DNA from 4 places in the Companilactobacillus farciminis KCTC 3681 genome. Region 1 is predicted to be linked to each of the others. Evidence: predicted binding sites of a transcription regulator. Region 1 holds the regulator's gene; each other region holds the start of a gene.
What was found. Region 1 encodes NrdR, which represses ribonucleotide reductase genes. Its sites were predicted from a motif close to ACACNATATATNGTGT; they were not measured.
Positions count from the first base shown of each region.

Region 1 (4,112 bases):
GATTTATAATGATGTTCGAAAATTTGGCCGAATGCAGTTGTGGAATACTGATGATTTAAGCAATAACAAGTCGATTCAAAAGCTTGGACCGGAGCCTTTATCAAAAGACTTTACTTTTGAAAATTTGAAGCCTAGAATTATACGTCATCGTAAAGATATCAAGACCGTTCTGTTGGATCAATCAGTGATGAGTGGTTTGGGAAATATTTATGTTGATGAGGTTTTGTGGAAGGTGAAGATTCATCCAGAAACGTCGGCTAATCATCTGACTGATAAAGACATTCAAAAGATTATTGAAGCGTCCAATGAAGAGATGAGACAAGCCATTCAAGCTGGTGGTTCAACGGTTCGTTCATACATTGACGCCAACGGTCACAAAGGTAATATGCAAAATAGTTTGAAAGTTTATGGTAAAGAGGGGACACCTTGTCCAAGATGCGAGACTGAGATCGAAAAAATCAAAGTTGGTGGTCGTGGTACGCATTTTTGTCCGAAGTGTCAAGTAATCAAATGAGTAAAATATACGGATTAACTGGTGGAATTGCGGCTGGAAAGTCAACCATCCTAGATTTTTTTAAAACTTATGGCTGCAAAGTTTATGATGCTGACCAAATTGCGCGTCAAGTCGTTGAAGTGGGCAGTGTCGGATTAAAACAAATAGTTGAAAAATTTGGTCAAGAGGTATTGAATTCTGACCAGACATTAAATCGCCAAAAATTAGCGGGAATTGTTTTTTCAGACAGTGAGCAGCTACAAAATTTGAATAATATCACTCGACCTTTGATCAAGAAAAGAATTTTAAAAATAATCGCCGATACTAAAGCATCAGATGAGCAGACTATTTCTATTTTTGAGATTCCTTTATTGTTTGAAGGTGGATATCAACCGTATTTTGACGGTATAATAACTATTTATGTTAATGAAAAAGTACAGTTAAAACGTTTAATGAATAGAAATAATTTGACCAAGGAAGTTGCCCTAGATCGTATCAATTCACAAATGTCGATGTCAGAGAAAAGAGATCGAGCTGATTTTGTGATTGATAATTCAGGCGATTTGACGCATTTAGCAGATGAGTTCGATAAGTTGATATCGCAACTTTGATTTGGAAAAGAGGTTAGAATTTTGATTTGTCCACATTGTCATCATGATTCATCAAAAGTAATCGACAGTCGTCCTAGTGATGAAGGTCGTGCTATTAGAAGACGTCGTGAATGCGAGTTTTGCGGCACTAGATTTACAACATTTGAAAGACTAGAAAAGGCACCATTATTAGTAATTAAGAAAAATGGTAATCGTGAAGAATTCAGTCGTGAGAAGTTATTGCGAGGAATCGTACGTGCAGCCGAAAAACGTCCGGTTACGATGGATCAAATGAATGGAATCGTTGATAAAGTTGAAAATGAAATTAGATCAACTGGTGAGAGTGAAGTACGCTCACAATTGATTGGTGAACACGTCATGAAAATTTTAGCCAAAGTTGACGATGTCACTTATATTCGTTTTGCCAGCGTTTATCGTGAATTTAAAGATATGAATAGTTTCATGAAAGAAGTTCAGGAAATGATGGCGAACGGCAAAAAAATTGATAAGAAATAAGAGGTGGGCTTGTGTCTAATAATGCATCCGATAAGTTTACGCCTTTAGTGGGATATTGGTGCCTGCCTAACGGTCATCTCAATGATGAAGACCGTCACGTTTTGACAGATTTATATTTACCAATTTTGGGTACAGAATCTTTCAGTCTGTATCTTTTGTTGTGGGAAAAATTACCTAATAAAGAATTGATCACGCAGCGTAAGCCACATGCTGAATTGTTCAGTTTATTGGGAATTGATATCAAGAGATTTTATGAAGCACGAATCAAGTGTGAAGCTTTGGGATTGATCCGAACTTTTAGAAAAAAAGATGATATAGGACCTTACTATGTCTATCAATTGTTTGAACCTCTATCACCAGATGACTTTTTTAGAGATGATTTGTTGAGTATTTTTCTATATGAACAAATTGGTGATAAAAGATATCGTTTATTGGCTGATAAATATAGTCATTCGGAGATGATTTTGCAAAATTCCGATGAGATCACCAAAGACTTTTTGGAAGTTTTCAAATTAAACAATGATGATTTGATCAATACGCCGACTGATGTTGAAAATATTCGAAGTGAATTCTCGAAGACTAAGAAGCAGAAGCCAGCTTTGAATGAGAATGACATTCAACCGCTTGATTGGGAACTGATTTCTGATCGAATCGAGCAGTCATTTAAGATCAGTCCAGATAATTTATTGGAAAATCAAGATTTAATAATCAATTTACATGCATTTTATGGTATCGATGAAATGACGATTATTGAATTTATCGGTAAAACTTGCGATATCGTCAATAATAAAATTGATCCCGATCGCTTGAAAAAGTCTATTCAGGACCGATTCGAGAAGAACGCTAATATATCTGCACGTCAACAACCAGAAATGGTTGAAACTAAAGACGATGAGACACATAACTTTAATCGTTCAGATCAATTGATTTTGCAACAAGCTAAGAAATTAACTCCAGCGGACTTTTTGGCTGCTCAAAAGCAAAAGAGTGGTGGCTTTGTTGGTAAAGTTGAGGCAAATGCTTTGCGAGATATGGCAATGAAGGCATATTTGCCATCTTCTGTTATAAATATTATGGTTTATTATATTTTACAAAGCTCATCAGTTTTATCGACACCATTTTTAGAGACTGTGGCAAATGACTGGACACAAAACGGTGTTAAAACGCCAGAGCAAGCACTGCAACGAATTACTGATTTCCAAAATCGTCCTCGTGGCAAACGGCGTTATAACAATAAAAACCGTAAAGTCGAACAAGCAACCGATTGGTCTAAAGTTAAAGCTAAAATTCCTACAAATAAACAACAAGATAATGGGGTTCAGTTGCAGGATAGATTAAAACGATTAAGAAATAAGGATAAATAACATGGAAAATTTAGGAAACAGACTGGCAGAATATTTAAATTCAAAAAATTTAACGGAGGATTACCGCCGTTTACTTAATGGTGCCTTAAAAGATCCTGACGTACAGAAGTTTCTCAAGGAAAATAGCGATTCAATTAATCCCAACGCTCTTTCCACGAGTGCTGCTAGTATTTATGAATTTTATAATAATAAGAATCATGCCAGCGAATTGTCTAAAGGCTATTATCCTAAATTGATCGTCAATAATCACAATATTGAAGTAGCTTATTATCCCAATGAAAGAACTAAGAACAAAGAAAAACGCAATCAATATGAAACGGGATTTGTTTTGATGGATATGCCATCTGATATTAGAAATGCTAAGTTGGACGATTATGGTGGCAGTGGTCGCCAAGATGCGCTCGGCAAAGCTTTAGACTTCATCGACAACTATTTGAATCATGACGGATTTGTGCCAGGGTTGTACTTAGCAGGAGATTTTGGTGTTGGCAAAACTTATTTGTTAGGTGCAATCGCCAATGAATTATTTAAAAATGATGTTCATACGACGATGATGCATTTTCCGACCTTTGCCGTTGAAATGAAGAATTCAATTGGAACTAATAGCGTCTTGGCTAAAGTGAATAAAATCAAAGGTGCTGAGATCTTGATGTTAGATGATATTGGGGCAGACTCAATGTCTAGTTGGATCAGGGATGAAGTTTTAGGTGTTATTTTGCAATACCGTATGCAAGAGAACTTACCAACCTTTTTCTCATCTAATTTCTCAATGAAAGAATTGGAAAAACACCTTGCCATCAACCAACGTGGCGAAGAAGAACCAGTCAAAGCAAAGCGTATCATGGAGCGAGTCAGATACCTCTCTAGAGAAGTAATCGTGACAGGTCCTAACAGAAGATTTGAAAAATAGCTTGCATTTCTGAAAAATAAATGTTTCAATAAAGCCATGAAAGATAACACTTCGGTTCTAATTCAGGGAGGGTGCGATTACTGGAAGCTTACCCATTACTGGAGTTACCACTTTCACATAAAATTGTATAATGGTCGGTTACTTTATAACCAAATGAGAGAAAACTGTTATTTGTTGTACAGTTTTAAAGTGGGTGGAACCGCGTAGAGAATACGTCCCTGAAGTATGCACATATCTTA
Region 1 covers NZ_CP017702.1:1,039,460-1,043,571, forward strand. Annotated here, with positions in the region: gene mutM (bifunctional DNA-formamidopyrimidine glycosylase/DNA-(apurinic or apyrimidinic site) lyase) at 1-514, shown strand, start outside; gene coaE (dephospho-CoA kinase) at 511-1,104, shown strand; gene nrdR (transcriptional regulator NrdR) at 1,126-1,599, shown strand; gene LF20184_RS05100 (DnaD domain protein) at 1,611-2,963, shown strand; gene dnaI (primosomal protein DnaI) at 2,965-3,873, shown strand.

Region 2 (4,112 bases), 150 kb from region 1:
ATTCATATTTTGTTTCTTACAAACCTTACAAAACCGTTAGTATCCAAGCTTTTTAAAGCATGATATTATCCTTATAAGCTTTGGAGGGATGAAAATGAATAAAAAAATCTGGTCTTTTTTAGTAGTAGGAATAATTTTATTAATACCCATTCTAGGATATGAATTATGGTATGCACCTAATTATGCTGGTGACGATTATTACACTTTTATCGGCGACTCATATCAAGAAGTAATTGAAAAGGATGATTCTGGCAATGATTTCCACGCTTATTATTATAACCAAAAATCATTTGATAAAGATGGCAATGAAAAACTCTTAAAGTTCAACAGTGCTATCGGTCGTCCAATCAAACCAGATAACTTTATCAAAATCACTTATAATGAAAAACGAGGTCGAGTTTTGTCATGGGAAAAAGTTCAAAAGAATGAAGTACCAACTAAATCACTCGACGCTATAAACAAATAAAAAGGTAAGTAAAATCGGTTAAAAACCATTTTACTTACCTTTTTTTATTTAAAGTACTCTTTAGCAAAGTCGATCGTATTAGTAACGTATTTTTGACCGGCAACCTTTTTAGCTTCGGCGTGTCCTGCTCCTTTAACTATCCAGAGTTTCTTTGGACCTTTAGCATAGCGATAATTCTTATAAGCATTCTCGGTCGGAACGAATTTGTCCTTTGAGCCGTGAATGATGTACAGAGGAACTTTACTCTTTTTCAGAGTGTCCTTGGTACTAGCTTGATAAAAATTATAGCCAGCTAGAGCATCGCCATACAAACTAGCCGTTGGTACGAGTGGAAAACTTGGTAAGCCAAACATATCTTTAATTTGATAGTTCAACTCCCCTGAGATAGTGGAATATCCACAATCAGCAATCGCAAATTTCACATTTTGAGGATGTTTTCCCAAAGTGTACATTACTGTTGCTGCTCCCATACTGACTCCAAACAAACCAATCTCTGATTTCTGACCAAATTTTTGATTAATCTGCTTGATCCAGTTCACGATGTCGTCACGGTCTTTCCAACCATAACCGACATATTTTCCTTGACTCATCCCGAAGGAACGATTGTCTGGTGCTAAAACGTTGTAACCCGCATCATGAAACATTTTGGCATAGTCACCCATGTAACTGCTGCCCGTACCATAACCGTGGATCACAACGACAGTTTTAGCAGTTTTCTTTTCTGCTGGTAAAAATCTAGCCTTCAACTTCAATTTATCTTTTGAAGTCTGTTGCCAAATCTCAGCCTTAGAATTCACAAACCATTTATCATCTTTTGACAGTGGTCCTTGTGGTTTACTGCTATAACCATTTTTACTGAAGGCGTAATGGAATAAATAACCACTACCACCGATATCAGCTACTAATGCAACCCCAATTGCAATAGAAAGAATAACTTTAACATATTTTTTTACTCGCATAAATCTACCCACTTATAATTTGTTGCTCAATAATCATAAGCTATTTTACAAATTAATTGCAAATATTATTTATGCTTGTTCGCGAGCTAACTTTTCGTCACGAGCGCGGTTCTCATTAGCATTGCTGTGGAACCAGTGGATGTGTGAATCGAAGAAGGCAATCATATCATTCATGAAGTACATAATGTATGTCAAGAATAGAACTGGACTGGCGTCACCTTGAGTTGCAGTAACACCCCAAAGAATGATTGACATAACTCCTTGAACTGTCCAGAAATAATATTGTTCACGGAAACGCAAAGTACACAACAAGGCACCTGTAAATCCGATAGCAGCTGAAACTGAGTCAATGATAGGACGAGGACTGATGAACAAGTTAGTATCCATCAAGTACAATAGACCCCAAACAACAAAGAAGAAAACAGCTGTTAACAACCATTTCTTAGCTGTTAGTCCGTGGATATGCTTTTCAGCGTCTTTAGCCCATTGTGGACTGATCAAAACTGGAATATCCAACAAGACAATGTAACTCAATTGTAGAACAACGTCAGAAAAGTTCTTAGCGTTGATAGCAACAAAAATATAAATAAGTGCTGAAACTAGTCCTAAGACACCGTTTAAAGGCTTAGCATTAGTAATTGCAACGGTACAAGTAAAACCAAGCGTACCAGCCAACCAAGTCCAAATAGCGATACCTGTGATTTGGTGTGAAAGTGTTGATGCAGTGATGGCCCCTAGACCAAACATTAATAGCATGTAACTTCTGAAACTCCAATGTTTCATTTGTTCAACATACCATCTTGGGTTGAAAATGCTCATGGTTCAATCTCCTCTTAGACTGAAATCGATTATTTGATAACCAAAATCAATCAAATTAATTTATCCCTCAAACTGTATTTATATTCAAATACAAATTTAACGACAGCTAAAATCATACCACCAATCGAAACTAAAATGCGAGCCGAAATGTTCGGTGTAATGAAGCCATATCGATGTAAAGCGTTTACCTTTGTTGGTGCGATAGTAATTTATCATTTGATACAAGATATTGATTTCCATCCTTTTGTAACACTATATCTTGTTATAACGGTCTAGAGCTTTAGTGGTTTTATCGTTATAACAAAAAAACTACATGCCATTTAGAGGTTCCTTCTTAACTTCGGTTAGTTGTAATATTGCCGTCCTCCATAGCAAAGAAAATTTGGCTGGAACGTAGTGGGCACGATTTTGAGCTTTTGCATAAACCAAGTGCGCAAAATCTCAAAACTCGACCTTATTCTAAGCAACAAGTTGCTAAGAATAATTCACTACTGAGCCAATTTTCTTTGCTATTCCGGACTAGATAATGGTTCTACATTTTTTATCATCAAACAAATAAGCATCAATTCAGGTAAATAGTTAATTATCGCAAATCGACTATATCTGAATTGATGCTATTTTGATTTACTTGAAATAAATAATAAAAGACGTTTTCCAGTCGGGAGTGGCGGCTTTGTGGATGCTCAGTACTGAAATTTCACTTAGTAATTTATTGCTTAGTGAAAGGTCAATCTTGGAGATGATTCCCAGTTCTGGAATTAGCTTCAAGTTGCGCCCAGTACGTTCCAGCATCCACAAAGCAGAACGGACGACGACATCTAGCGCCAACCTAACTTGAGAAAGAACCATTTAGACACGTAGATTCAATAAATTGTTTTTAAATTTTACCAACTAAGTCGCCACTAGGTTTGATTGTTTCTTCCCCAGGATGCCAATTAGCTGGGCAAACATTATCGCCGTGTGCTTCAACGAATTGAGCTGCTTGCAAAGTTCTCAAAATTTCACGAGCATTACGACCAATCCCCATAGCATTGATTGTGTACGACTTGATGAGACCTTTAGGATCAATGATGAAGACGCCACGATAAGCTTGACCACTTTGTTCATCTAAAATATTAAAGAAGTCAGTCAATTGATGCTTTTGGTCTGACAACATTGGATATTGGATTTTTCCAATCGTATCGGTCGTTTCAGCCCAAGACATGTGCGAAAATTGACTGTCGACTGAACATGAATAAATCTCCGCATTAGCAGCTTTGAAATCTTCATAAGAATCTTGTAAATCACTCAATTCAGTTGGACAAACAAATGAAAAATCGGCTGGATAAAAGAAAAGGATTGACCATTTACCGAGTAGATCCGACTTGTTAAAAGTCTTCAACTCCCCTTTTTGATAAGCATTAACAGTAAAATCAGGAATTTCTTTATTAATATAGTTCATATTTTGCCTCCTAGACTTTGTTTAAACATATATATAATAACAAATAATTTTTTTATTTTAAACAAAAGCCCTTTTGTGTGACAATAGAACTATTCTGATAACGAGGGATGAGGACATGACCAACCAAGATCAACTTATAAAAGTAAAAGAATTCTCTTACAATAAGATGAAAAATGACTCCACTGGACACAATTTCGACCACATTCAAAGGGTCATCAAAACAGTCCAGAAATTATTAAAGACGGAAGCTGCTGATCCAGTTATTACTTTATCAGCCGCCTACCTACATGATGTGGCCGATGACAAACTCGTCAAAGATCCTGCAAAACTTGAGACTGAGATTCGCCAATTCTTAAAAGATACTGATTTCACACCTGAACAGATCGACGAAATACTATATATTACCCACAACCTATCCTTCAGTAAA
Region 2 covers NZ_CP017702.1:1,186,260-1,190,371, reverse strand. Annotated here, with positions in the region: gene LF20184_RS05890 (YxeA family protein) at 95-466, shown strand; gene LF20184_RS05885 (alpha/beta hydrolase) at 511-1,425, opposite strand; gene pnuC (nicotinamide riboside transporter PnuC) at 1,495-2,244, opposite strand; gene LF20184_RS05875 (peroxiredoxin) at 3,122-3,685, opposite strand; gene LF20184_RS05870 (HD domain-containing protein) at 3,801-4,112, shown strand, end outside.
Region 2: the regulator NrdR is predicted to act here: its motif matches at 2,494-2,509, upstream of pnuC (nicotinamide riboside transporter PnuC).

Region 3 (4,112 bases), 180 kb from region 1:
ATTCTATGATAGTTCCGTATTACATTGGAGCAACTAGTTTCTTAGGTTCAAAGAATGGCTTTGAATCTGCCTTTATCGGGGCAATCAGTGCTGGTGGTGGTATTGCTGGAAGTTCATCAAGTGTCAGTGGTGGATCAGGTGGTTTTTCTGGCGGTTCATCAGGAGGATTTGGTGGAGGTTCCGGTGGTGGAGCCTTTTAGAGCCAAAAAAATAGATTGAGATTAATTTCTCAGTCTATTTTTTTGACTTATTAAGCGTTACGACGTTTGAAGTAGACAATTCCGGATAGCAATACTAAGCCCAAGAAAGTAGCTGTCAAACTAGTTTTTTCGCCAGTTTGAGGAAGATTGCTTGAACTGTCAGAACCATTATTGGCATCTCCAGGATTGATAGGATTAGTAATTAATCCACCTTCGTTACCGTTGTTGTTATTGTTAGAACCAGGATTTTCTGGGTCAACAATTACACCACCGTTGTTGTCGCCATCACCATTACCTTCATTCCCATTACCATCGGGATCAGGGTTTTCAGTATTGCCGTTTTCGTCTGGATCAGGATCTTTTCCTTCATTTCCGTTACCGTCAGTTCCGGGTGTTTCACCACCACCGGAGCCGCCAGTTAATTTAGGATCAGAAGTTTCAAGCGTACCTAATTCAATGTCACTATCAGTAATAGTGAATTCAATCTTTTCGGGGTTGATATCGTATCCGTCTGGAGCTTTAGTTTCAAGGAAGTAATAGCTACCAGGGTTTAGATTATCAACTTTGATGACACCTTCATCATTAGTTTGGAAAACACCTAATGCAGTGCCATCAGTGTCGTAAAGCGTATATTCAGCACCAGCGACTCCGACTTTTTCTTGGTGTAATAAATCGGCATCGTATTTGATCATTGAGGCACTAAAGTTACCATCGCCACCAGTTTCTTTTTCGTTATCAATTGAAATGATTGCCGGTGCTTGGGTTTCGTCATTGATAGTGAAAGTAATATCTTCATTATTCAAGATGTAACCATCAGGAGCTTTAGTTTCTCTTAAAATATAATTTCCATAAGGGATGTTGTACATGTGACCGTAGCCTAGTTGATCAGTTGTGATATGGCCGATTACTTCGTTAGTATCAGCATCGATTACGTCGAATTCAGCACCAGCTAAACGATAACCAGTTGCAGCATCAAGTTTTTGAATAATGATTGAACCTTCTTTGGAGCCAACAGGTTCATCTTTAGTCTCAACTTGAACAGCGATTGTTGTTTGACCAGTGATTGTAAATGGAATTTCATTTGGATTTTGTTGGTAACCATCTGGAGTAGATGTCTCAACAAAGTAATAGTCACCAGCTGGCAATTTATCAACAGTAATTTGACCGTTAGCATCAGTTACTAAATCTGATTGGATCAAAGTATCTTTGTCAGCATCTCTTTGATAAAGACTGTAAGTGGCACCAGGAATTAAAGTATTATTCTCATCGGCACTAGTCTTAGTCAAAACAACTGAACCTAAGATATTATTACCGTTACCACTACCAGAATTAGAGTTACCAGTTACACTACCGTCAGCAGCTGCCATATTTGTACCGGTACTTGAGCCATTACCCCAAGTGAAGTCAGCGTGATTTTTGAACTTATGACCATTTGTTGTATTATCAGAATCATTGATTTTTGTTTGGAAAGTAACAGCATAAAATTGATTATCTTTGGGAAGACCGTTGATGATAAAACCATTACCATCCTCAGTGTATGTATATTCAGAACTATTTAATTGATATCCCTTTTTATAATAACCAGGCGATGTCCAACTAGCCTCATAAACATTAACTGAACCCTTGATGAATGTTTGATCATCATTAATGTTGTTTTCGATGATTTTTAGATTAGGCATTTCAGCACTGTTGCGATTAGCAAGAATCGTCCAAGTAATGATGGCATCACCATTTTCGTCAGTACCGATGACTCCTTTTTTAGAAAAATCGGCATCTGATGAAATGACTGTCATATTGTCATGATAATCTCCGATAACAACATCATTATTTCCTACAACAGCATCTTTACCCGGTTTGATACCAGTTTTAATGCTGATTGATCCTTTAAAATCCGCCTTACCTTCAATATTCTCATTGAAAGTTATTTTTAAAGTATTAGAAACTGGGTCTAATACTCCGGTACCAATTAAAGTACTACCATCATAAAACGGAATAGATTCTTCTTTGGTAACCCTTAAAGTATCTGGGAACTGTATTTCCCATGTATCGCCATTATTTAATTGTTTGCCAGTAGCATCCCAACTAAGTGTTAAGTCAACATCACTGGCAGTATCATAATTCTTTTGATTTATCGATATACCACTCAATAAATCATTAGTTTGGTATTCAGCTGCTTGAGCATCGCAAGGATGACTAGCAAAGACTAAAACAACTAGTCCCAGAGCAGCTACAAAAGCAGCCAAAAAAGTGCGTAATTTTTTCCCCATTTCTTTTCCCCTTTCTATAGATTACATAGTTAATTATAAGAGAAATGATATCTTTAAAACAGGGTAGTGAAGAAAATTATTAATAAATTAATTTTAAGCCGTGAAAGCCTGATGAATAGGAAGTTATCCGCTCTCACTAACACCATATCTTGTGAAATTTTAGAAATCTATACAATATCTAGAATATAAGTGATATTATAGTGAATGTTGTTTTTTAAGAAACTATAGATAAATTTAATTCACTTATTGGAGGATAATAATGATGATCGTATTGAGCGGCGCAATTGGAGCCGGTAAGAGTTCATTGGCTACGGTGTTATCAGAACATTTAGGAACAGAGGCTTTCTATGAACAAGTTGATAATAACCCAGTTTTGCCACTATTTTATAAAGACCCTAAGAAGTATGCCTTCTTGCTACAAATTTATTTCTTAAACAAGCGTTTTGAATCAATCAAGAAAGCTATGGTACAAGACAATAACGTTTTGGACCGTTCAATTTACGAAGATTCACTATTCTTCCATATGAATGCTGATATGGGACGTGCTACACCACAAGAAGTAAAGGTTTATGATGAGTTGTTAGCTAACATGATGCAAGAACTACCATACGCTGCTGCTAAGAAAGCTCCAGACTTGTTAGTTCACTTGGATATTTCATATGACACAATGATTCACCGTATCGAAAAACGTGGACGTTCATATGAACAACCAGAACAAGATCCAACATTGCCAGAATACTACCACAACTTACTTTCACGTTACGATGGTTGGTATGATGACTATGATTACAGTCCTAAGATGAAGATTGACGGCGACAAGTATGACTTCGTTGAAAATCCTGAAGACCGTCAAAAGGTTCTTGATTTGATTGATGAACAATTACGTGTTCGTGGTACTTTAGATTAATAAATTTTGCCTGGGATGATTCCTGGGCTTTTTTGTTGCTTGCTAGTATAGCCAAAATAAGATACCCTATTAAAGGCAGTTTGCACTGGTAACCTGCTATGAAATTAAAACAGTGGAGGTTTTACTTTGAGTAATTTAAAAACAAGAGATATTACACAATTAGCATTGATTGCAGCTTTGTACGTAGCTGTGACGATTGCTCCAGGAATTTCAGCATTTTCTTATGGTCAAATTCAATTCCGTGTTTCCGAGATTTTGATGTTATTGCCATTTTTTAATCATAAGTATAGTTGGTCGTTGATCGTGGGATGTTTTGTTTCTAATATTTTCAGTGCTTCGTTAGGGGTAGCTGATTTGATCTTAGGAACTTTAGCAACTGCAATTGCTTGTCTAATTATTACTAGAATTCCTGCTGATAACAAATTTTTATGGGCAGTTCCGGTTGTCTGTGCCGTGGTCAATGGAATTATTGTTGGAGCAGAGCTTTATTTTATTTTGAAGTTGCCATTTTGGCTTAACTTCGTCACGGTCGGCTTTGGTGAGTTGGTCGTAGTCGCAATCGGTGCAGTAGTATTCTATTTCTTGATGCAGAATCAAAGTTTCAGTAAATTAATAAGGTAAGACGTAGGTGGGGGAAGTGATTCCTCCATTTTTTTGTTATAATCTACTTTATAAAGTATTGTGAGGAGATGTGTTTATATGAATATCGGAATTTTTACCGATACATACTTCCCTCAA
Region 3 covers NZ_CP017702.1:857,877-861,988, forward strand. Annotated here, with positions in the region: gene LF20184_RS04035 (DUF2207 domain-containing protein) at 1-200, shown strand, start outside; gene LF20184_RS04040 (LPXTG cell wall anchor domain-containing protein) at 251-2,467, opposite strand; gene LF20184_RS04045 (deoxynucleoside kinase) at 2,730-3,374, shown strand; gene LF20184_RS04050 (QueT transporter family protein) at 3,501-3,995, shown strand; gene LF20184_RS04055 (glycosyltransferase family 4 protein) at 4,074-4,112, shown strand, end outside.
Region 3: the regulator NrdR is predicted to act here: its motif matches at 2,607-2,622, upstream of LF20184_RS04045 (deoxynucleoside kinase).

Region 4 (4,112 bases), 110 kb from region 1:
GACTTCTTCAAAAGTCAATTTCTCAAAAGGATTTGGATGTTTTCTGACGTCAAAGTGAAAACTATTTGTATAGTATTCTTTAGCTGTAATATCGGGAATGGAACCAAACTTCTCTAAATCATCTCGACAAAAAGTATCAGTCAATGACTCTGCTGGCGTCGAGTAAAGACTATAGTGGTAACCACTCTCTTTGGCCCATTTAGCGCATTTTTCATTCAAGGCTTTCGTGATGCTTTCGGCAAAATCATGCGCCTTGGAATCTTGTTCCCAATCATTGCCAAAGAATCGTGTACAAACTTCATACAAGCCAATGTATCCTAACGATACTGTTGCTCGACCATTCTTGAATAATTCGTCCACTGAATCATCTTTTTTTAGACGTTTGCCAAAGGCACCATACATATACAGTAACGGTGCATTCTCAGGTTTCGCCTCTTTAGTTCGCTTGATTCGATATTCTAAAGCAGTATGGCAAATTTGCATTTTTTCTTCGAATATTTCCCAAAATAGCTTGATATCACCTTTTGATTCCAAAGCAATTCGTGGTAAATTGACCGTTACAACGCCTAAATTCATCCGACCCGAATTAACTTCTCGACCATTTTCATCTTGCCATCCTTGTAAAAATGAACGACATCCCATCGGCGTCTTAAAACTGCCAGTGATTTCAACAATTTTGTCATACATCAAAAGATCTGGATACATTCTCTTAGTAGAACATTCCAAGGCCAATTGCTTTATATCGTAATTAGGATCTTCAGGACTCAAATTCAACCCTCGTTTGATCGTAAACGTCAGCTTAGGAAAAATTGCCGTACGATGTTCCTTACCTAAGCCCTTGATTCGAATTTCTAGAATCGATTTTTGAATAGTACGTTCGATCCAACTCGTTCCTAAACCGAAATTTATCGTCGTAAACGGCGTTTGGCCTTGCGATGAATAAAGAGTATTGATTTCGTATTCAAGTGCTTGCATAGCGTCGTAAATGTCTCTTTTCGTCTTTTCTTTAGCAAATTCAATCTGCTTATCTTCGACAATCCATTTTTGAGCATCCTTGAGGTGTTTTTGATAATTTAACTTCGCATAAGGCGCCAGTAATTGGTCGATTCGATTAGCTGAACAACCACCGTATTGCAACGAGGCAACGTTAGCGATGATCTGTGACATTTGCGCTGTAGCCGTTTGAATCGATTTGGGCGAAGACACCCAAGCATTACCGATTTTAAAGCCATTAGTTAACATCTCATCAAAGTCAATCAAACAACAATTAGTCTCTGGCGTCACTGGTGAATAGTCCAAATCATGCCAATGGATATCGCCACGCAAATGAGCCTTAGCTACGATGTCTGGCAACATTTTTAAGCCTAAAGCTTTACTTGCTACACCGGCCTCCAAATCACGCTGTGTGTTGAAGATATTGCTATCCTTATTGGCATTTTCATGCACCACTTGCTCATTGCGATTAAATAATTTCTCGATGTTTAATTTCACATTAGTTGCTTGAGCAAATCTTTCCTGTTCACTTATAAAATAGTCCTGATAAGATTTTGCAGCTTGATTCAAATTTTGAGCAATCAAACTATCCGTAATAACCTGGCGAATTTGTTTGGTTGTCATCAAATCAGCCGTTAAGAATTCAGATACAAAATTCTCAATCAAATTATCTTGTTGAACTCGAGACAAGTCCAACTTATCTAGCACAAATTCAATTTTATATGGATAAAACTTAGTCTTGAAGCCACTTCTTTTTTCAACTGGGATTTCTATCAATTGAGTTAATTGCGTGGTCATTTATATCTCCCCAATCTTTAATCTATACAACCATTTTATAAAATTTTAAATAATAAAAAAGACTACCAAATACCATATGTAGGTGTTATATAACACACGCATACAATATATAGTAGTCTTATTTTTGTTTTCTAAAAAATATCATTGAAACGACTTCACAAACAGCCGTTATAACTTTCAAATTTACTTAACAGTACTGAATTTCTCTATGCTCAACTATTTTCAATAAAATAAATCTCATAGCGTTGTAATGATTCAAATCATTCTTTTTCACGAGCAAAATAAAATGTGACTGCCGCATAAATAAAGACGATAGCAGTAATAAATAGATGTACTCCATAAAGCGTCGAATTAGTTGGGCCGTTGGAAATGTTATTGAAGAATCCTAAAGCATTAATATCAGTAAAGTAACTGATGAAATAAATTGTCGTCATGTAGATCAATTGTTGCGATACATTTCCAACACAAGACAACTGATACTTGATCAAGAAAGCTCGTTCGGAATCTAAATCAGGATCAGTATAAAGTGCGTCATTCAAAATTCGATTATCGGTTCCGACAAATACGGCTAATAAGAACAAGCCAACAAAGTATGTGTAATTAAACAATGCCAAAACTAAACCTAGCAACAATAAAGGATAACGCCAATTTTGACGTTTTTTCAACAAAGCTGGTCCTAATTCAAAACCGACCAGATAAAGCGTATAAACTAACATCAAAGTATTGAATTTGAAGCGAATCGTACTGTCGAAGATGGCATACAGCATTACGTAGTTCATGACCACCCCACGATTGATGGCAACCAAACTGACTGGGAACATCTTTTTATGAACCCCTAATTGATAGTATGCGAGGATCAAGAACAAGACGATAGCAGCAATGCTGATTGCTAAATCAATCGTATTGGAAACTTCTTTTAGACGCGTATAGCGAATGATGAATAACAACATGACCAAACTCGCTAACACGATCAAATTAAAAAACGAATTGATTCTAAACTTAGGTTTCTTCTCTAAGCCTTGATAAAAGGTCAAACGGTGCGTAACGTTCATGCCACCGACCATCGCAGTAAAGAATAAGAAAGCTAACAAAATAAATGACAAGTTCAACAACTTAGTCTTCGTAGCAATTAGTTCAACAATCAACAATAAGATAATCGTCAAAACCATCGACAAAGTGTGCATTCGATTGAATTTAAATTCTTTATCCATCTTGCCACGAGAACGAACCGTCAAATAATATGGCCAGATCCAACTAGAAGCTAGACCTAAGAACACCCCACCAATAATACCAAAAACTGGATTGCTAGCTCCTAGCATGCAAAGCGAGCCAATCACACCAAACAGATTCGACATCGATAGCATCGTCGAAGCTGGCAAGGTAATAAAAGTCGTCAATAGCATTCCCAAAGCTCTAAAAGTATAGAGCATTAAAAATGGCAACGCAAAGACAAAAATATTTTTGTTTTGGTTATATAACGTCAAACAGAAAAAATACGGAATCGCAACTCCAGCGTTAGCCAACAGGTCTAAAACGCCCTCATTAAATACATTCATTATTCGCTTCATTTTTTTCTCACCTGAAATTAAATGTCTCCTAACATTTTAACAGAAATAGCAAAAAAAATATGGAACGCAGGCTTATTTCTGCATCCCATATTGATTTTATTTACTTTACACGAACCAAATCGTCGGCAACTAGTCTTTCAGCAATTTGAACTGTATTCCAAGCGGCACCCTTCAATAAGTTGTCAGAAACGACCCACATATTGAAAGCTCCATCATTTTCCAAATCTGGACGAATACGACCAACAAAAGTATCACGACTATTTACAGCATTGATAGGCTGTGGATAAACTTGATGCTTTGGATCATCTTGCAAGACAGCTCCTGGGGCATCCTTGATCAATTGTTGAATTTGTTCAGTTGTAGCTGACTTATCCTCAACTTCAATATAAATTGATTCACCATGGCTAATTGGCACTGGCACTCTGACACAAGTTGCTGTGACTTTGATCTTAGGTGAATTCATATCGCCTAACATGATCTTCTTAGTTTCATGGATCATCTTCCATTCTTCATGAGAATAAAGATTATCTTCCAAAACATCGATTTGTGGTAAGAGGTTGAAAGCTAAAGGATAATGCTCCTTATCGCCCTTCGTTGGAAAAATGTCGGCTTTCATGTCTTTACCATCTAAGTAATCTTGTGCTTCAGAATACAACTCGTTTAGAGCACTTTGACCAGCACCACTGGCAGCTTGATAAGTTGAAACAATAATTTGCTTCAAACCAAAAGCTTTTCTGATTGGTTCTAGTGCAA
Region 4 covers NZ_CP017702.1:929,538-933,649, reverse strand. Annotated here, with positions in the region: gene nrdD (anaerobic ribonucleoside-triphosphate reductase) at 1-1,791, opposite strand, end outside; gene LF20184_RS04470 (hypothetical protein) at 2,052-3,359, opposite strand; gene LF20184_RS04465 (aspartate-semialdehyde dehydrogenase) at 3,460-4,112, opposite strand, start outside.
Region 4: the regulator NrdR is predicted to act here: its motif matches at 1,892-1,907, upstream of nrdD (anaerobic ribonucleoside-triphosphate reductase).